Regions from separate parts of the Streptomyces sp. NPDC002574 genome, predicted to be linked through region 1. Evidence: riboswitches for the same ligand, from Rfam matches in the RefSeq annotation. Region 1 holds a riboswitch; each other region holds the start of a gene.
What was found. Region 1 has a riboswitch for thiamine pyrophosphate ahead of ACFYXS_RS33905 (purine-cytosine permease family protein). Riboswitches for the same ligand answer to the same signal wherever they lie in the genome.
Positions count from the first base shown of each region.

Region 2: another riboswitch for thiamine pyrophosphate. It lies ahead of thiO (glycine oxidase ThiO); the one in region 1 lies ahead of ACFYXS_RS33905 (purine-cytosine permease family protein).
Region 3: another riboswitch for thiamine pyrophosphate. It lies ahead of thiC (phosphomethylpyrimidine synthase ThiC); the one in region 1 lies ahead of ACFYXS_RS33905 (purine-cytosine permease family protein).

Region 1 is NZ_JBIARB010000017.1:121,775-128,208, reverse strand. Features, by position in the region: gene ACFYXS_RS33925 (NAD(P)/FAD-dependent oxidoreductase) at 1-871, shown strand, start outside; gene ACFYXS_RS33920 (L-aspartate oxidase) at 984-2,684, shown strand; gene ACFYXS_RS33915 (SDR family oxidoreductase) at 2,793-3,539, shown strand; gene ACFYXS_RS33910 (YceI family protein) at 3,689-4,288, shown strand; TPP riboswitch at 4,417-4,510, shown strand; gene ACFYXS_RS33905 (purine-cytosine permease family protein) at 4,502-5,902, shown strand; gene thiM (hydroxyethylthiazole kinase) at 5,946-6,434, shown strand, end outside.
Region 2 is NZ_JBIARB010000009.1:303,449-309,882, forward strand. Features, by position in the region: gene thiE (thiamine phosphate synthase) at 1-272, opposite strand, end outside; gene ACFYXS_RS23895 (Rv2175c family DNA-binding protein) at 363-728, opposite strand; gene ACFYXS_RS23900 (NAD(P)/FAD-dependent oxidoreductase) at 829-2,040, opposite strand; TPP riboswitch at 2,122-2,234, shown strand; gene thiO (glycine oxidase ThiO) at 2,232-3,389, shown strand; gene thiS (sulfur carrier protein ThiS) at 3,395-3,595, shown strand; gene ACFYXS_RS23915 (thiazole synthase) at 3,601-4,401, shown strand; gene pknB (Stk1 family PASTA domain-containing Ser/Thr kinase) at 4,532-6,434, shown strand, end outside.
Region 3 is NZ_JBIARB010000012.1:48,293-54,726, forward strand. Features, by position in the region: gene ACFYXS_RS27935 (SPFH domain-containing protein) at 1-1,375, opposite strand, end outside; gene ACFYXS_RS27940 (hypothetical protein) at 1,497-1,697, opposite strand; gene ACFYXS_RS27945 (YibE/F family protein) at 1,724-3,046, opposite strand; TPP riboswitch at 3,109-3,236, shown strand; gene thiC (phosphomethylpyrimidine synthase ThiC) at 3,228-4,973, shown strand; gene ACFYXS_RS27955 (hypothetical protein) at 5,073-5,933, opposite strand; gene ACFYXS_RS27960 (metallophosphoesterase) at 6,092-6,434, opposite strand, start outside.

The DNA.
Region 1 (6,434 bases):
TGCGGAACTGGACAACGTCCTGTACTTGCGCCGTGTGGGTGACAGCGACCGGCTCAAGGCCGCCTTCACCCCGGGCGCCAGGATCGTCGTGATCGGCGCCGGGTGGATCGGCCTGGAGACCGCGGCGGCCGCCCGGACCGCCGGGGCGGAGGTGACGGTGCTGGAGCACTCGGAGCTGCCGCTTCTGAAGGTGCTCGGGCGTGAGGCGGCCGAGGTGTTCGCCGGTCTCCACGTCGACCACGGCGTCGATCTGCGCCCGAACGCTCAGGTGGAGCGGATCACCGGGACACAGGGCCGGGTGGACGGGGTCCTGCTCGCCGACGGCACTCACATCGCCGCGGACGCGGTGGTCGTGGGCATCGGCATCACGCCCAATGTGCACCTCGCGCAGGACGCCGGCCTGGAGGTGCGCAACGGCGTCGTCACCGACGCGCACCTGCGGACCTCGGTGCCCGACGTGTACGCCGCGGGTGATGTCGCCAACGCCCACCACCCGTTCCTCGACCGCCACATCCGCGTCGAGCACTGGGCCAACGCGCTGCACCAGCCGTACACGGCCGCGCTGGGCATGCTCGGTGCCGACGCCGTCCACGACCGGCTGCCGTACTTCTACACCGATCAGTACGACCTCGGCATGGAGTACACGGGGTACACCGAGCCCGGCGGCTACGACCGCGTCGTCTTCCGGGGGGACGTGGCCGAGCGGCGGTTCATCGCCTTCTGGACGGCCGGGAACCGCGTGCTGGCCGGCATGAGCGTCAACGTGTGGGACGTCATGGATCCGATCCGGTCCCTGATCACTTCCCGGTCGGACGTGGACCCGGCGCTCCTGGCCGACCCCGACGTGCCCTTGGACCAGGCCGTTTCCTGACGGCCCGTCGCCACCGGGGGTGTCACAGATGACCCGATCCCCTGGTCCTAGCTGACAACAACCAAGGCAATCGGAGCAGACCGTGGCTATCACCGAACGACGTCTTTCCACCATGGTGCTGGTGATCGGTACCGGAGGAGCCGGACTGCGAGCGGCAATCGAACTGGCCGAGGCCGGTGTCGACGTCCTCGCCGTCGGCAAGCGGCCCAAGGAGGACGCCCACACGGCACTCGCCGCCGGAGGCATCAACGCGGCGCTGGCCACGATGGACCCCGAGGACAGCTGGCAGCAGCACGCCGCCGACACCCTCAAGGAGAGCTATCTGCTCGCCGATCCCCGCACCGTGCGGACCGTCACCCAGGGTGCCGCTCTGGGCATCGACGACCTCGAGCGGTACGGCATGGCGTTCGCCAGGGAGGAGGACGGGCGGATCTCCCAACGGTTCTTCGGCGCGCACAAGTTCCGGCGCACCGCCTTCGCCGGCGACTACACCGGTCTGGAGATCCAGCGCACCCTGATCAGGCGGGCGGAGCAGCTCGACGTCCCGCTGCTCGACGGTGTCTACATCACCCGGCTCCTGGTGCACGACGGCGCCGTCTTCGGTGCGTACGGCTTCGACGTCGCGAACGGGACGCGCTACCTCATCCATGCCGACGCCGTCATCCTCGCGGCGGGTGGACACACGCGTATCTGGCGGCGCACGTCCTCACGGCGCGACGAGAACACCGGTGACTCGTTCCGCCTGGCCGTGGACGCCGGCGCCCGCCTGCGGGACGCCGAACTGGTGCAGTTCCACCCGTCCGGCATCATCGAGCCGGAGAACGCGGCCGGCACGCTCGTCAGCGAGGCCGCGCGCGGTGAGGGCGGCGTCCTCCGCAACGCGCTCGGCGAGCGCTTCATGACCCGCTACGACCCCGAGCGCATGGAGCTGTCCACGCGCGACCGCGTGGCGCTGGCCTCGTACACCGAGATCAAGGAAGGCCGCGGCACCCCCAAGGGCGGTGTGTGGCTCGACGTCTCGCACCTGCCGCGGCAGACGATCATGACGCGGCTCCCCCGGGTCTACCAGACCCTCCTGGACCTGCAGATGCTCGACATCACCCGCGAACCGATCGAGATCGCGCCCACCGCGCACTACTCGATGGGCGGTGTCTGGGTGCGGCCCGAGGACCACAGCACGGACGTCCGCGGCCTGTACGCCATCGGCGAGGCCTCCAGCGGGCTGCACGGGGCCAACCGGCTCGGCGGCAACAGCCTCATCGAGTTGCTGGTCTTCGGCCGCCTCACGGGCCAGGCGGCGGCCGCCTACTCCCGGGAGCTGACCTCGCAGCCGCGCTCGGCCTCCGCCGTGGCGCAGGCCCGCGCCGAGATCGACGACCTCCTCGCGGCGGACGGCCCCGAGAACGTCCGCGCCCTCCAGCGGGCCATCCGCAACACCATGACCGAGCACGCCGGAGTCGTCCGCGACGACCAGGGACTGCGCACCGGGCTGGAGGAACTCTCGGCCGTCGAGAAGCGGATGGAGAACGTCGGTGTCCACCCCGACATCGCCGGCTTCCAGGACCTCGCCCACGCCTTCGACCTCAAGGGCGCGGCCCTGGCGGCGCGGGCCACGCTCGAATCGGCGCTCGAACGCCGTGAGACCCGTGGCTGCCACAACCGCAGCGACTACCCGGACCAGGATCCCGCGCTGCAGGTGAATCTCGTCTGGTCCCCGACGACGGGGATCACCCACGAGAGCATCCCGGCCATTCCCGAGGCGATCGCCTCCCTGATGGAGGACGTCCCGACCGAGGGAAAGCTCGCCGAGTGACGCCCCGGCCCGCGCGCGTTCCCGCGCGGGCCCGCCGGACCCCTGTCACACACGGGGTCACCGCCCGGTCTGTCCTTGTACGTACAGAATTCAGTGAAAGGATCCCTCATGAAGGTCGTAGTCATCGGCGGTACCGGGCTCATCGGCTCGAAGCTGGTCGGCAAGCTGCAGGAGCACGGCCACGAGGCGGTCGTGGCCGCGCCCAGCACCGGCGTGGACACCCTGACGGGCACGGGCCTGGCCGAGGTCCTGCAGGGTGCCTCGGTGGTGGTCGACGTGTCCAACTCGCCCTCGTTCGAGGACGAGCCCGTCATGCACTTCTTCCGCACCTCCACCTCCAACCTCCTCCAGGAGGAGGCGAAGGCCGGCGTCGGGCACCACGTGGCCCTCTCCGTGGTCGGCACCGACCGGCTCCAGGAGAGCGGGTACTTCCGCGCCAAGCAGGTCCAGGAAGAGCTGATCAGCGGATCCGGGATTCCGTACTCCATCGTCCACGCCACGCAGTTCTTCGAGTTCATGAAGGGCATCGCGGACGCGGCCACCGAGGGCGACACCGTACGTCTGGCACCCGTCAAGATCCGGCCCATCCACTCCGACGACGTGGCCGCGGCCGTCGGCCGCGCCGCGGTCGGCACGCCGGTCAACGGCGTGGTCGAGGTCGCCGGGCCCGACGAGTTCCAGCTCGACGAGGTCATCCGCAAGGGACTCGCCGCCCGGAACGACCCCCGCACGGTCGTCACGGACCCGCACGCCCGGTACTTCGGGGCCGAACTGAAGGAGACCACGCTCGTGCCGGGCCCCGACGCCCAGTTCGCCGGGACCCGGCTGGCCGACTGGCAGGCGCGGCAGCAGTGACGTCCGCGGGTGGCCCCTGCCCGTCGGGGGGCAGGGGCCACCGGCATGTTGGGGGACGTGGGTGCGTCCCGCCGCAACCGAACGCCGCTACCGGCCGCTGCGGGCGGTACGTCGACCGAGCGTCCTCGGCACGAAGGAGCCGGCTCGCGATGCCCAGGACTTTCATGGAGACCGCCCTGACGGGCGACGGCCCCCGTGACGCACTGACCGGCGTCTACCTCCTCGACCCCTTGAAGACCACGATCGGCTTCTCCGTCCGGCGCGCGATGGTCGCGCACGTGCGCGGGAGGTTCACCGACCTGGAGGGGCTCCTGCAGCTCGACGGACGCCGTCCCACCCGGTCCAGGGCGTTCCTGACCGTCCGGACCGGCAGCCTGCGCACGGGTCTGCCCGAGCGGGACGCCCGCCTGACCGGACCCGGCTACCTCGACACGGCGACGTTCCCCCTCATGGGCTTTCGTTCCACCGGCATCGTCCACATCGGTGAGGACCGGTTCCGCATGTCCGGCAGCCTGCGGATCAAGGACGTCGACCTGCCCCTGCACATCGACCTCGCGTCGGGCAGGGTCCGCCGGGACTCCTACGGCACGTACCGCGTGGGCTTCAAGGGCACGGCCGTCCTGCGGCGTTCCGACTGGGGACTCAATTGGAACACGCCACCCAGCGCGCGGGACGTCCTGGTCGGCGACACGGTGAAGCTGGTGTTCGACATCTCGGCGGTGCGGCCCGGGCAGCCGGACCTCCCCTGACGAGGAGCACCGCCGCCCGGCACGCCGCGGACATTCGACGGCATTTGACCGTGTTGCCCGCCGGCCCGGTTGCTGTCATGCCCTCCCGTCGACGCGCTGAGCAGAGCGATCGGGTTAGTCTGTCCGTCGTACCGGACACGGGGTGCCCCATCGAGGGCTGAGATCACACCCGTCGAACCTGAACCAGTTCGTACTGGCGGAGGGATGTCTTTCATGCCTTGGACGCATGTATCCGGCGGGCTGCCCGCCGACGGCCGGCAGACCGTCTTCGACGGGCGCATGCCGGCGGCCCCCGGCGATCTCCGCATCGAAGCGCACGGCATCCAACCGGTCCCCGAGAGCAACCGCTACGGCGGCCCGGGGCGGCTGTTCACCGTGTGGTTCGCCCCCAACCTCACCATGACCGGCGTCTTCACCGGCACCATCGGCATCGCGCTCGGCCTGGACTTCGCCACCGCGCTCGCGGCCGTCGTCCTCGGCACCGTCATCGGCGCGATACCGACCGCCTACCTGGGCACCTGGGGAAGCCGGACCGGCGCGGGGCAGCTGCCGCTGGCCCGGCTCGCCTTCGGCCGCGCGGTCGCGCTGCCGGGCGTCCTGCAATGGCTGTCGTCGGTCGCCTGGGACGCGCTGATCGGGCTGTTCGGCGGGGACGCGCTGGCCCGGCTGTGCGGCGTGCCCTTCTGGCTCGGTGTCCTGATCATGATGCTCGCCCAGGGCGCTCTCGGCGTCCTCGGCTACGAGGCCATCCACCGGCTCCAGATCGTCATGACCTTCGTGCTCGCCGCCGCGTTCGCGCTGATCGCCTGGAAGTTGCTCGACGGCGTCCACCCCGCGACCACCGGCTCCGCCCACGGCGCCGACCGGGGCGGGGCGTTCGTCCTGACCAGCACCATCGCGCTGAGCCTGTCCCTGTCCTGGGCCCCCTACGCCAGCGACTTCAGCCGCTACCTGCCACGGGCCACCTCGCGCTCGCGCATGTTCTGGTTCACCCTGACCGGCCTGGTGGTGTCCTTCGTGGCCGTCCAGGTGCTCGGACTGTGGGGCGCGTCCGTCCTCACCGACCAGACCGCCGCGGGTGTGGCGGACCTGCTCGGCGGCGGGCCGCTGGGGGCGTTCGGACTGCTCGCCGTGGCCCTGGCGGCGCTGTGCAGCAATGCCATGAACGACTACAGCGGATCCCTGGCCCTGCAGACCGCGGGAGTGCGCGTCCCGCGCCCGGTGGCGGCCGCGTTCGCCGCCGCCCTCGGCTTCCCCCTGGTGCTGTGGATGCACGCCGCCGACACCACGGCCCGCTTCCAGAACGTGCTGCTGTTCGTCGGTTACTGGATTCCCGGCTTCGTGGCGATCGTCGTCGTGGACTGGCTGGCGCGGGCACGGGCCCGCGGAGGTGCCGCGATCGACCTCGCCGCGGAGACCGGCCGGCCCCAGCCCGGCCTGCCCGCCGTGCTCGCGTTCGCCGCCGCCTTCGCCGCGGCCGTGCCGTTCATGGACACCAGCCTCTACGTGGGGCCGGTGGCGTCCACCCTGCACGGCGCGGACCTCTCGTACTACGTGGCGTTCCTCGTGGCACTCGCGGTGTACGCCCCGCTGCGGCTGCGCCGGCGGCCCTGAGCACCGCGCCCGGACACCGTCCACATCCGAAGGAGCGACACCGATGCCCCCGACATCCGCCGACCACACCGCCTTCGCCGCGCAGGCGCTCGCACGCGTACGGGCCGACTCCCCGCTGGTGCAGTGCCTGACCAACGCGGTGGTCACCGGGTTCACCGCCAACGTCCTGCTGGCGCTGGGCGCCGCACCCGCCATGGTCGACATCCCGGAGGAGGCCGGCCCGTTCGCCCGGATCGCCTCGGGCGTCCTGGTCAATCTCGGCACCCCGCACGCCGAGCAGCGCACCGCCATGGTCGAGGCCGCGCGGGCGGCCGCCTCCGCCGGCACGCCGTGGGTGCTCGACCCCGTGGCCGTCGGCGCACTGCCGGTGCGCACCGCGCTGGCGCACGAGCTCCTGGAACTGCGCCCGGCGATCGTCCGGGGCAACGCCTCGGAGATCATCGCGCTCGCGGGAGCCGGTGACGGCGGCCGCGGAGTGGACTCCTCCCACGGTGTCGAGGCCGCGCAGGAGACGGCGCACCGGCTGGCGCGG
Region 2 (6,434 bases), on a different contig from region 1:
TGCAGCACGTCGGCCCCGGCCGCGTGCGCCACGTCCGCGCGGTCGTTCACCGCGAGGAGCGCGCCGTGCCGCCGGCACGCGTCACCGAGGACCGCGAGGTACTCCAGCTCCTCGCGGGCCTCGATGCCCTTGTCGCGCAGCTGCACGATGTCCACCCCGGAGGCCAGCACGGCGTCCGCGAAGGCCGCGAACTCGGCGATGCCGCCCTGGCGCCGGCGGGCGTCGGTGCACAGGTAGAGCCGGGCGTCGTCGAGCCGCGCGCGGATGCTCATGCGGTGGGTCCCCCTCGGGTGCGGTACGTGCCGTACGAGCGGTGAAACGGTTGAGTGCGGTGAGCGCGGTGAGTGCGCTGGTCGGACGGCTCAGACGGCCAGCGCCTGGGCCCGGCGCTTCACCTCGGTCCCGCGGTTCTCGCACAGGGCCTGCACCGGGGTGCCGGGCAGGCTCTCGTCCGGGGTGAACAGCCACTCCAGGGCTTCCTCGTCGCTGAACCCGTCGTCCTTGAGCAGGTTGAGCGTGCCGGCGAGGCCCTTCACGATCTTCCCGTCGCCGATGAAGTCGGCGGGGACCATCAGCACCCTGTTCTCTCCGCGGCGCACCGCGATGAGCTGCCCTTCCTTGATCAGCTGGCGGACCCGGGTCACCTCCACGTCGAGTTGCTCGGCGATCTCGGGGACGTTGAGCCAGGAGGGTACGAGGGCATCAATCTTTGCGTCGATCTCGGTCACAGGACAAGCGTGCCATCCCGGACCCCTACCGCGGTACTCGTGGCGTCCACCAGGGGCATGCGGGGCGTTCCGCGGGGCCGGCCGCCCGGCCCCGCGGCCGTCAGACGACGGCGGCCCGGAGCTGCACGGCAGGGTCGGCCACCAGGGCCCGGTCGACACGGGCCTCCCGGGCGATGAGCTTGCGGGCCTGGGCGAGGTCGCGCGGACGGCCCACCGCGAACAGGGCGACCAGCACCCCGTCGCGCAGCCACAGCACGGACCAGGCGAGGCCGTCCGGGTCGCCCCGCAGCAGCATCTCGTCGGAGTCGACGTGGTGCCCCGCGTACTGGACGAAGCGGCCGAACTGCTCGGACCAGAAGTACGGGACGGGGTCGTAGACCTCGTCGCCGCCCAGGATGTTGGCGGCCGCTGTGCGGGGCCCCTGGACCGCGTTGTCCCAGTGGTGGATGAGCAGCCGCTGCCCGTACCGGGCGGAGGGGAAGGAGGCGCAGTCGCCGACGGCGTACACGTCGGGCACGGAGGTGCGCAGCCGGTCGTCGGCCAGGACCGACCGGTCCGGGCCGAGGTCGACCCCGGAGCCGGCCAGCCAGCCCGTCGCCGGCCGGGCGCCGATGCCGACGACGACGGCCTCCGCGTCGATCACGCTGCCGTCGGCGAGCCGCACGACGCCCGGCTCGACCGCGGCGACGGCGGCGCCCGTGCGCAGTTCGACGTCGGCCTCCGCGTACCAGCCGCGCATCCGGTCGGCGATCCGCTCGGGCAGCACGCCCGCGAGCGGGCGGTCGGCGGCCTCGACGACGGTCACGGCGCAGCCCGCGTGCCGGGCGGCGGTGGCGAACTCGGCGCCGATCCAGCCCGCGCCGACCACGACCACGGAGTTCCGCGCCTCCAGGACGGGCCGCAGCCGGGCGGCGTCGTCCAGGGTGCGCAGCACGTGCACGCCGGGCACGCCCTCGCTGCCGGGCAGCGTCAGCGGCTCGGCGCCGCTGGCCACGACGAGCTTGTCGTACTCCACCGGTCCCGCGTCGGTGAGCACTCGGCGCTCGTCCGGGCGCAGCGCGCTCGCGTGCCGGCCGAGCAGCAGCTGGACGCCGATGCCGCCGAAGTCCACGTCCAGCAGCGCGCCCGGGCCCTCGTCGGCGCCGAAGAGGACGCCTTTGGACAGCGGGGGCCGGTCGTACGGCGGATGGCGCTCCGCGCCGAGCAGCGTGATCGTGCCGCCCCAGCCCTGCTCGCGCAGGGACACGGCGGTCTGCACCCCGGCCATCCCGGCCCCGACGACGACGACTCGCTGCTCGCTGCTGCTGGTCACGCTGATCACCGTAACGCCGCGCGGCGCGCGGTCCGGTACCGGCGCCCTACTCGCCGTCAGTCGTGCGTACTAAAGTGGCGGTCGAAGCACTCGCGGGAGCCCGGCGCACCGGGCTGAGAGGGCGGCTGGCCGGCCGCCGACCGTACGAACCTGATCCGGGTCATGCCGGCGAAGGGAGGAGCGGTACACCGATGCACCGTCATGACGTGCCCGACACCGTCGTCATCGGTGGCGGGATCATCGGCCTGGTCACCGCCTGGCGGGCGGCCCAACGCGGGCTGCGCACGGTGGTCGCAGACCCCGATCCGGGCGGCGGCGCGGCCCTGGTGGCCGCCGGGATGCTGGCCCCCGTCACCGAGCTGCAGTACGGCGAGCGGGCCCTGCTCGACCTCAACCTCGCCGCGATCCGCCGCTATCCGGCGTTCACGGCCGAGCTGGAGGAGACCACGGGCCTGGACCTCGGCTACCGGACCTGCGGCACCCTCGCCGTGGCCCTGGACGCCGACGACCGCGCCGAGCTGCGCGAACTGCACGCGTTCCAGACCTCCTTGGGGCTGCGGGCAGAGTGGCTGAGCGGACGCGAGTGCCGCCGCCTGGAACCGATGCTCGCGCCCGGCGTCCGCGGCGGCCTGCGCGTCGACGGCGACCACCAGGTCGACCCGCGACGCCTGGTGGCGGCGCTGCTGCGGGCCTGCGAGCTGTCCGGGGTGGCCTTCCGCCGCACGGCGGTGGCCGCGGTGGACGTGGCCGGCGACCGGGCGCGCGGGGTCGTGCTCGACGACGGCAGCGTGCTGGCCGCGGGGCAGACCGTGCTGGCCGCCGGGAGCCGCAGCGGCCGGCTCGGCGGGCTGCCGGAGCGCCTTCTGCCGCCGGTACGCCCGGTGAAGGGCCAGGTCCTGCGGCTGCGGGTGCCCGCGGCGTACGCGCCCTTCCTGTCCCGCACGGTGCGCGCCGTGGTGCGCGGCGCGCATGTCTACCTGGTGCCGCGCGAGAACGGCGAGCTGGTCGTCGGTGCCACCAGCGAGGAGATGGGCTGGGACACCACCGTCACGGCCGGCGGCGTGTACGAGCTGCTGCGCGACGCCCACGAGCTGGTGCCGGGCATCACCGAACTACCGCTGGTGGAAACGGTCGCGGGGCTGCGCCCCGGCTCCCCGGACAACGCCCCGCTGCTGGGCCGCAGCGCGCTGGAGGGCCTGCTCATGGCCACCGGCCACCACCGCAACGGCGTGCTGCTCACCCCGCTGACCGGCGACGTGATGGCCGAGGTGCTGACCGGCGGAGAGCTGCCCGAGGTGGCCCGTCCCTTCTCCCCCGGCCGTTTCACCCCTCAGGAGCAGTACGCATGAACGCGATGACCGTCTCCGTCAACGGCGAGCCGCGCCAGGTGGCCCCTGGCCTCACTCTCGACCGGCTGGTCGCCGGGCTGACCACCGCCTCCTCCGGTGTCGCCGCCGCGCTCAACGAGACCGTGGTGCCCCGCGGGCAGTGGCCCGCCACCGCGCTGACCGACGGCGACCGCGTCGAGGTCCTGACCGCGGTGCAGGGAGGCTGACCCGCATGGCCGACGACCCGCTGACCATCGCCGGCACGGCGTTCGGCTCCCGTCTGATCATGGGGACCGGCGGCGCGCCGAGCCTGGAGGTGCTGGAGCAGGCGCTGCTCGCCTCCGGAACCGAGCTCACCACGGTCGCCATGCGGCGGCTCGATCCCACGGTCAAGGGCTCCGTGCTGTCGGTGCTGTCCCGCCACGGCGTCCGCGTCCTGCCCAACACCGCGGGCTGCCGGACGGCGGGCGAGGCCGTCCTCACCGCCCGGCTGGCCCGGGAGGCACTGGGCACGGACTGGGTGAAGCTGGAGGTGATCGCGGACGAGCACACCCTGCTGCCCGACCCGGTCGAGCTCCTGGACGCGGCCGAGGTCCTGGTCGACGACGGCTTCACGGTGCTGCCGTACACCAACGACGACCCGGTGCTGGCCCGTCGGCTGGAGGACCTCGGCTGCGCCGCGGTCATGCCGCTGGGATCGCCCATCGGCTCCGGGCTCGGCATCCGCAACCCGCACAACTTCGAGCTGATCGTGGAGCGCGCCTCCGTGCCGGTGATCCTGGACGCCGGGGCGGGCACGGCCTCCGACGCGGCCTTCGCGATGGAGCTGGGCTGCGCCGCCGTGATGCTCGCCTCCGCGGTCACCCGGGCGCGGGAGCCGGTGCTCATGGCCGGCGCCATGCGCCATGCCGTGGAGGCCGGCCGCCTCGCGCACCGCGCGGGGCGCATCCCGCGGCGCCGGCACGCCCTGGCCTCCTCGCCGTCCGAGGGCGTCGCGGCCTTCGACCCGGAGCGGCCGGCCTTCGGCGCCTGAGGTGTCGTGCGGTGGTCCGGCGGGCGGCCGGCGCACCGCATCACGGTTTCGTGTCGGTACCGCACGACCGCGACACAACGTTGCCGCGTTAGCCCAAGCGGGTAAAGCGAACACCGTAAACTGCACGTTTGTGGATATGACCCTTCAAGACCCGCTGGTCGGGCGCACGCTCGACGGCCGCTACCGGGTGGAGGCCCGGATCGCGGTCGGCGGGATGGCGACGGTCTACCGGGCACTGGACACCCGTCTGGACCGTGTGCTCGCGCTGAAGGTGATGCACCCGGCGCTGGCGGCCGAGCCCGGCTTCGTGGAGCGCTTCATCCGTGAGGCGAAGTCCGTGGCGCGGCTGGACCACGCCAATGTGGTGCAGATCTACGACCAGGGCACGGACGGCACGTACGTGTACCTGGCGATGGAGTACATCGCCGGCTGCACGCTCCGTGACCTGCTGCGCGACCGGGGCGCGCTGCCGCCCCGCGCGGCGCTGGACATCCTGGAGCCCGTGCTGGCGGCCCTCGGCGCGGCGCACCGCGCGGGCCTGGTGCACCGCGACATGAAGCCGGAGAACGTCCTCATCGGCGACGACGGCCGGGTGAAGGTGGCGGACTTCGGCCTGGTCAGGGCCGTGGACGCGCACACCACGACGACCTCGACCACCGGCGTCGTGCTGGGCACCGTGTCCTACATGGCACCGGAGCAGATCGAGAGCGGCACGACCGACCCGCGCAGCGATGTGTACGCCTGCGGGGTGCTGCTCTACGAGATGCTCACCGGCGGCAAGCCCCGGGCGGGCGGCACGCCGATGCAGGTGATCTACCAGCACCTCAACGAGGACATCCCCGCGCCCTCGGCCACCGTGCCGGGGCTGGCCGCGCAGCTGGACGCCCTCGTGGCGAGCGCGGCGGCCCGCGAGCCCGCGCTGCGTCCCGCGGACGCCGTGGAGCTGCTGGGCCGGTTGCACTCGACACGCGCCGCCCTGAGCCCGGCGCAGCTGGACGCCGTACCGCCCACGGCGCACGCGCCCGCGCCCCCGGCGGCGCCGCGGCCGGCCGGGGCGGAGGAGGCGACGTCCGTGGTGCACCGCACCACGCGGCTGGAGATGCCGCCGGAGCCGACGCGCCGGCAGCCCGTCCCCGGCCCCGGGCACGCGGCCCCCGACGGCGCCCGGCTGCGGGCCCGGCCGGGCATGATCGCCGTGGTGATCGCCCTGCTGCTCGTCGCCGGCATCGGCGCGAGCGTCTGGTACATCAACGACGGCCAGTTCACCAGGACCCCCGCGGTGCTGGACCTGGCGCGGGCGGACGCCGAGAAGCAGCTGCGCGCGGCCGGGCTCAAGGTCGAGGTGGTCGAGGCGTTCGACGCGGCCACGCCGAAGGGCAGGGTCAGCGGTACCGATCCCGGCCCGGGCACGCGGATCCGCGACGACGGCACGGTCACCCTCACCGTCTCCAAGGGGCCGGAGCAGGTGAAGGTGCCGGATGTGACGGGCAGGTCGCTGGCCCGGGCCCGGCAGGACCTGGCGTCCGCCGGCCTGACGGCGGGCCGGGTGACCCGGGAGTTCAGCGACGACGTCCCCCAGGGCGAGGTGATCTCCACCGACCCGGGCAGCGAGACGACCCGCAAGCCGGACTCGGCGGTGGCGCTCGTGGTCAGCAAGGGTGTGCCGGTGGAGATGCCCGACGTCGTCGGCGCCCCGCTGGAGGACGCCCGCAAGGAGTTGCAGGAGGCCGGGCTGCGGGTGCGGGTCGCGCCGCAGCGGGTCTTCTCCGACCAGGCGGACGAGGGCGGGATCGCCGCGCAGAACAAGGACGCGGGGCAGCAGTTGGCGGCCGGCGACACGGTCACCCTGACCGTGTCCAAGGGCCAGCAGATGGTCGATGTCCCGGACGTCGGGGGCAAGGACGTCGAGACGGCCCGCCAGGAGCTGAAGGCCGCCGGATTCGACGTGCGGGTGATCCGCTTCTTCTTCACCGGCGAGGTCAGCAACCAGTCGCCGGCCGCCGGCAGCCAGGCACCGAAGGGGAGCACGATCA
Region 3 (6,434 bases), on a different contig from region 1:
GACGGGCCAGCCCCAGGCCCGTGCCGCCCATGGTGAGCGCCTTGGCGAACATCTCGGACATGCCGTCGGCGCCGTTGAGCAGCACCATGTGGTCGACGTTGCCGAAGGCGGACGCGCCGGCCCGGACGATCTCCGGCCAGTTCTCGGCCAGTTGCTGGGCGACGACCGCCTCCTGGTTCTCCGCCAGCGCGGCGGCCCGCGCCTTGATCGCCTCGGCCTCCGCCAGACCCTTCGCCTTCGCGGACTCGGCCTCCGCCAGACCGCGGGCCTGCGTGGCCGCGGCCTCGGCCTCACCCGTGGCCCGGGTGGCCGCGGCGCTCGCCATACCGCTGAGCTTGGTCTGCTCCGCCTGCGCGGCGGCGGCCGACTTCACCCGGTTCGCCTCGGCGATCGCGGCCAGTTCGGTCTCCTTGGCCTTCGCCTCGGCCGCCGAGATCCGCGCGTCGCGCTCGGCCTCGGCCAGCGTCCGCTTCTCGTACGCGGAGGCGTCCGCCGGCTTGCGGACGTCCGCCTGGAGCTGCTGCTCGCGGCGCTGTGCCTCCAGTTCGGCGACCCGGGTCTCCTGCACCACGACCTCCTGCCGGGCCGCGGCGTCGGCGAGCGGGCCCGCCTGCTGCGCGGACGCGGTGGCCTTGTCCCGTTCGGCCATGTAACCGGCCTGGAGGATCTGGCTGTCCCGGGTGGCCTCCGCCATCCGGGCCGCGGCCTGCTGCTCGGCCTCGGTGGCCATCCGGTCCGCCTCCGCCTGCGCGATACGGGCGTCGCGGTGGACGGCGGCCGCGTGCGGGGCGGAGAGGTTCTTGATGTACCCGGTCGGGTCGACGATCTCGTGGATCTGCAGCGAGTCGATGATCAGGCCGAGCTTCTCCATCTCCGAGCCCGACGCCGCCCGGGTCTCGGCCGTCAGCCGCTCCCGGTCACGGATCATCTGCTCCACCGTCAACCCGCCCACGATGGACCGCAGATGACCGGCGAAGACGTTGTGCACACGCTCGGCCATGAACTTCTGCTGGTCCAGGAAACGCCGCGCGGCGTTGGCGATCGACACGAAGTCGTCGCCGACCTTGAAGATCACCACGCCGTGCACCTTGAGCGGGATGCCCTGCTGCGTGACGCAGTCCACGTTCAGTTCGGCCTCGTTGAGGTCGAGCGACAGCTTCCGCACCACCTGGACACCGGGCATCACCAGCGTTCCGCGACCGGTGACGACGCGGAATCCCATGCCCTCCCCGACACCGTCCGCACGGTGCTTGGAACCCGAGATGACCAGTGCCTCGTTCGGCTCGGCAACCCGCCACATGAGCCGGAACAGCACGATCAACACAATGAGAGCGACGAGCACCGCGCCCGCCGCGACGCCGATCACCATCGGCATACGCCCCCTTACGATTGGCCCCGATCGGGGCCGCGTACGGGAGTGTGCGCCTGCGCAAGACGCACCGGAAGATCCTGGCGCATCCTTGTCGCGTTCTTGATACGAACGCGCCCGACTCCCCTCAGCCGTACGCCGGTACGACGTACACGGTCCGCGGCGGCAGGTACTCGACGACCACCACGACCGTGCCCTTCGCGATGCGCTCCCCCGCGGTCGCCGGGTATGCGAGGAAGGCTTCCGCACCCCCGCGGACCTGCACGATCACCTCGCCGACCAGCTCCGGGCCGACCGTGCCGGTCACCCTCCCCTGAAGCCCGATCACCCTGCCCACCCCCGTACTCGCGGAACTCAGCGCGCCCGCCGCCGGCGGCGCCCGCCGCCCGTGGGGACAGTGTCCCTCCCCGAGCGGTCCGCCGACACCACCAGCGCGGCCAGCGCGGTCGTCAGCGGCACCGCCACCACCAGCCCGATGCTGCCGACCAGGGTCCGGACGATCTCCTCGGCGACCAGCTCGCTGCCGGCCACCGCCAGCACGCCGCGCTGCGCGATGGAGAAGAGCAGCAGCAGCGGGAGCGCGGCGCCCGCGTACGCCAGCACCAGGGTGTTGACCACCGAGGCGATGTGGTCCCGCCCGATGCGCATCGCCGCCCGGTACAACTTCCGCCGGCCGGCGCTCGGATCGGCCTCCCGCAGCTCCCACACGGCCGAGGTCTGGGTGACCGTCACGTCGTCCAGGACACCGAGCGAGCCGATGACGATGCCCGCCAGCAGCAGGCCGTGGATCTCGATGCCCGGGTAGAGGTCGTGGATCAGCCCGGTCTCGTCCGAGGTGTTGCCGCTGAGCACCGCCCAGTCGATGAACACCGAGCCCAGCAGCGCGATCAGCAGCAGCGAGCAGAGCGTGCCGAGGACGGCCACCGAGGTACGGGCGTTGAGGCCGTGGCACATGTAGAGCGCGATCAGCATGATGGCGCTGCCGCCGACGACCGCGACCAGCAGCGGATCACTGCCGTGCAGGATCGCCGGGAGGATGAACAGCGTCAGCACGGCGAAACTGATGATCAGCGCCACCAGCGCCAGGATCCCGCGCAGCCGCCCGACCAGGACCACCGCCGCCGCGAAGAGACCGGCGAGCAGCCACAGCGGCAGCGACCGGTCCACGTCGGCGACCGAGTACTGCAACTCCTTGGGCGCGGCGGGCGCGTAGGACAGGAGGACCTTCTGCCCCTCCGTGTAGTGCCGGGTCTGGCTCGGCTGCACGATCTCGGTGAAGGTACGGCCGGTGTCCTTGCCGGAGGTGACCCGGATGGTCGCCCGCTCGCAGATCGACGGGGCCGCCGACGGGGCGGGAGACGGCCCGCCGGACGGCGTCGCGCCGGGCCCGCCGGGGTTGTTCGGCTCGGCGTTGACGTCCGCGCACTTGACGTTCTCGACCCGCACCACCCGGCCCGACTGCGTCTGCTGGTCGAATCCGACGCCCGTCCGCTTGTGGGCCGGCACCCCGTTCGGCCAGAGCACCACGAGGCCGACCACCACCGCGGCGACGAACGGGATCAGGACCGCGGCGATGACCTTCCGCAGGTGCCGGGAGACCGGCGGCACGGGACCGTGGCCATGGCTGTGCCCGTGGCTGTGCCCGTGGGGCTGGGGTTGCGCATGAGGGGAGTCCACGCGCCGATCATCCCAAGGCCCCCTGGTGTGCGTCGGAGAAGACCCGCTAGCGTGGTCGCACCTTTGCACACCGCGGGAGCTCGGAGCACCGGGCTGAGAGGGCGCTGACCGGCCGAGGGCCACCAGCTGCGTCGACCGCTGAACCTGTTACCGGGTAATGCCGGCGTAGGGAGTGGGTCTCATGACCATGCGCGATGCGAACGCGCGCGACATCGGCTGGCACAAGGGCTATGTGACCGGGTCACGCCCGGACATCGAGGTCCCCGTCCGCCGGGTGCACCTCACCAACGGCCGGGACGTGACGCTGTACGACACGTCCGGACCGTACACCGACCCCACCGTCACCACCGACGTGCGCCGCGGCCTGGAGCCGCTGCGCGAGAACTGGATCGTCGCCCGCGGCGACACCGACGAGTACCCCGGCCGTCCCGTCCGCCCCGAGGACGACGGCATCAAGCACACCTCGCCCCGCGGCGGGCTGCGCAACCTGGACGCCGTTTTCCCCGGCCGTCCGCGCCTGCCCCGGCGCGGACGGGACGGGCGGGCGGTCACCCAGCTCGTGTACGCCCGACGCGGCGAGATCACCCCGGAGATGGAGTTCGTCGCGATCCGCGAGGACGTCGCCCCCGAGGTCGTCCGCGAGGAGATCGCGGCGGGCCGGGCGGTGCTGCCGGCGAACGTCAACCACCCGGAGACCGAGCCGATGATCATCGGCAAGCGGTTCCTGGTGAAGGTCAACGCCAACATCGGCAACTCCGCCGTCGCCTCCTCCATCGAGGAGGAGGTGGAGAAGATGACCTGGGCCACCCGCTGGGGCGCCGACACGGTGATGGACCTGTCCACCGGCCGCAACATCCACACCACCCGCGAGTGGGTGCTGCGCAACTCCCCCGTCCCCATCGGCACCGTGCCCCTCTACCAGGCCCTGGAGAAGGTCGACGGCAGGGCCGAGGAGCTGACCTGGGAGATCTACAAGGACACGGTCGTCGAGCAGGCCGAGCAGGGCGTCGACTACATGACCGTCCACGCGGGCGTCCTGCTGCGGTACGTGCCCCTGACCGCCCGCCGCAGGACCGGCATCGTCTCCCGCGGCGGCTCGATCATGGCGGCCTGGTGCCTGACGCACCACAAGGAGAGCTTCCTCTACGAGAACTTCGAGGAGCTCTGCGAGATCCTCGCCGCCTACGACGTCACGTACTCCCTCGGCGACGGTCTGCGTCCCGGCTCCATCGCCGACGCCAACGACGAGGCCCAGTTCGCGGAGCTGCGCACGCTCGGCGAACTCAACACCGTCGCGAAGCGGCACGGCGTGCAGACCATGATCGAGGGGCCGGGGCATGTCCCGATGCACAAGATCCGCGAGAACGTGGAACTCCAGCAGGAGATCTGCGAGGAGGCGCCGTTCTACACCCTCGGGCCGCTGACCACGGACATCGCGCCCGCCTACGACCACATCACCTCCGGCATCGGCGCCGCGATGATCGCCTGGTGGGGGACGGCGATGCTCTGCTACGTCACCCCCAAGGAGCACCTGGGCCTGCCCGACCGCGACGACGTCAAGACCGGCGTGATCACCTACAAGATCGCCGCCCACGCCGCCGACCTCGCCAAGGGCCATCCCGGCGCGCAGGACTGGGACGACGCCCTGTCCGACGCCCGCTTCGAGTTCCGCTGGGAGGACCAGTTCAACCTGGCCCTCGACCCGGACACGGCACGGGCCTTCCACGACGAGACGCTGCCGGCGGAGCCGGCGAAGACCGCGCACTTCTGCTCCATGTGCGGCCCGAAGTTCTGCTCGATGAAGATCTCCCAGGACATCAGGCGGCAGCACGGCGGCACGGCCGAGGAGATCGAGGCCGGCATGGCGGAGAAGTCGAGGGAGTTCGCCGCCTCGGGCAACCGGGTCTACCTGCCGCTGGCGGACTGAGCCCGCCCCGCACGGAAGCGAACGACACGGCCCCCGGTCCCGCGGCGACGCGGGGACGGGGGCCGTCCGCGGCCGGTGGACCGGGCCGTCGTGCGGCGGTCAGTTGGGGGCGTGGTCGGGGCCCCCGTAGTCCGGGCTGGAGAAGTCGGGGCTGGAGAAGTCGGGACTGGTGAACCGGTGCCCGGGTTCCGGGGAGGACTCGGGGCCGGGGCTGGTGAAGTCGGGGCGGGAGTAACCCAGGCGCGGCATGCGGTGGTTGCCGTCGCCGCCCTGGCGGTCCGGTGGGGGCGGCGGGGCGGAGCCGGCGGCCTTGGCCAGGGCCGCGTCCAGAAAGGGCTGGAGGCCGCGTTCCAGCAGGGCCCGGCGCCAGATCTCGCGCGCCGCGGCGATCTCGGGCGGTTCGTCGGGTGGGTGGTCGCCCTCGGCGGTGGGGTCGTTGCGCAGGGCCGTGAGGAGCAGGCCGATCATGCCGACGACGACGCCGCAGGCGGCGACCGCCGCGAAGAGCCAGCCGGCCTGACGCAACGGACCGGCGATGTCCGGCTCGGGGTGGCCGAGCGCCAGGGCGTAGCCCAGGACGAGGAAGATCACGGCGGCGGTGCCGGCGAGGACGGGTGTGAGGACGGCGACGATCGCGAACAGCCCGGCACCCGAGCCGTCGGCGACGCCCGGTGCGGCGGCGGCGTACCCGATGCCGGAGACGGCGGCGACCCGCTGCTCGCGGCGTTGCTCGGACAGCGCCTCACGGGCCTTGACGTAACTCTCGTACTCCGGGGCCGCGCAGGCGGAGATCGGCGCGGCGGCGCTGAGCGCCATGGTGCGCAACTGCTCGGTGTTGAGCGGGTTCCGGGCGTCCGCGAGGGCGGCCCGGGTGCCCTCCGAGTGCAGGGCCCTGTCGAGGACGCGCTCGAACTCCGGGCGGTCCTCGGCCAGCAGATGTGGAGCGCTGTTCATGTGCATCCCCCGATGCTCCGTCTCCGGTGCCGCCCCGAAGTCCGCGCTGGAGTTCCGGACCGGCTGGGCGGAAGCGGAGGAGAAGCTGCCTACGGATACCCCGATGGTAGAGCGCGGAGGTGACGGGGTGACAGAGTGTTTCCGGAAAATGGGGGTTTCGGGGGCTACAACGGCAGGCGTGCGACCAGGAGTTTGCCGTCCATGGTGACCCCGCCGTCCATGGCCACCGCGAGGTTGTCGGCGTAGACGTGCGGTCCCTCGATCACGGTGGTCCGGTCGGGGGAGTCCGGGGTGTTCTCCCCGCCGACCTCGCCGAGCAGGTACGGGATGGGGCTGTGGCCGTGCACGACGCGCCGGCCGCCGTAGGTGTCCAGCAGTTCCCGGGCCGCCTGCGCCCCGGCCTCGCCGCGGAAGGCGAAGCGCCGGGTGAACTTGCGGAACAGCTCCCAGCACTCGTCGGCGTCGCCGCGCTGCAGGATGCCGGTGACCGTGTCGTTCATGGCGTCG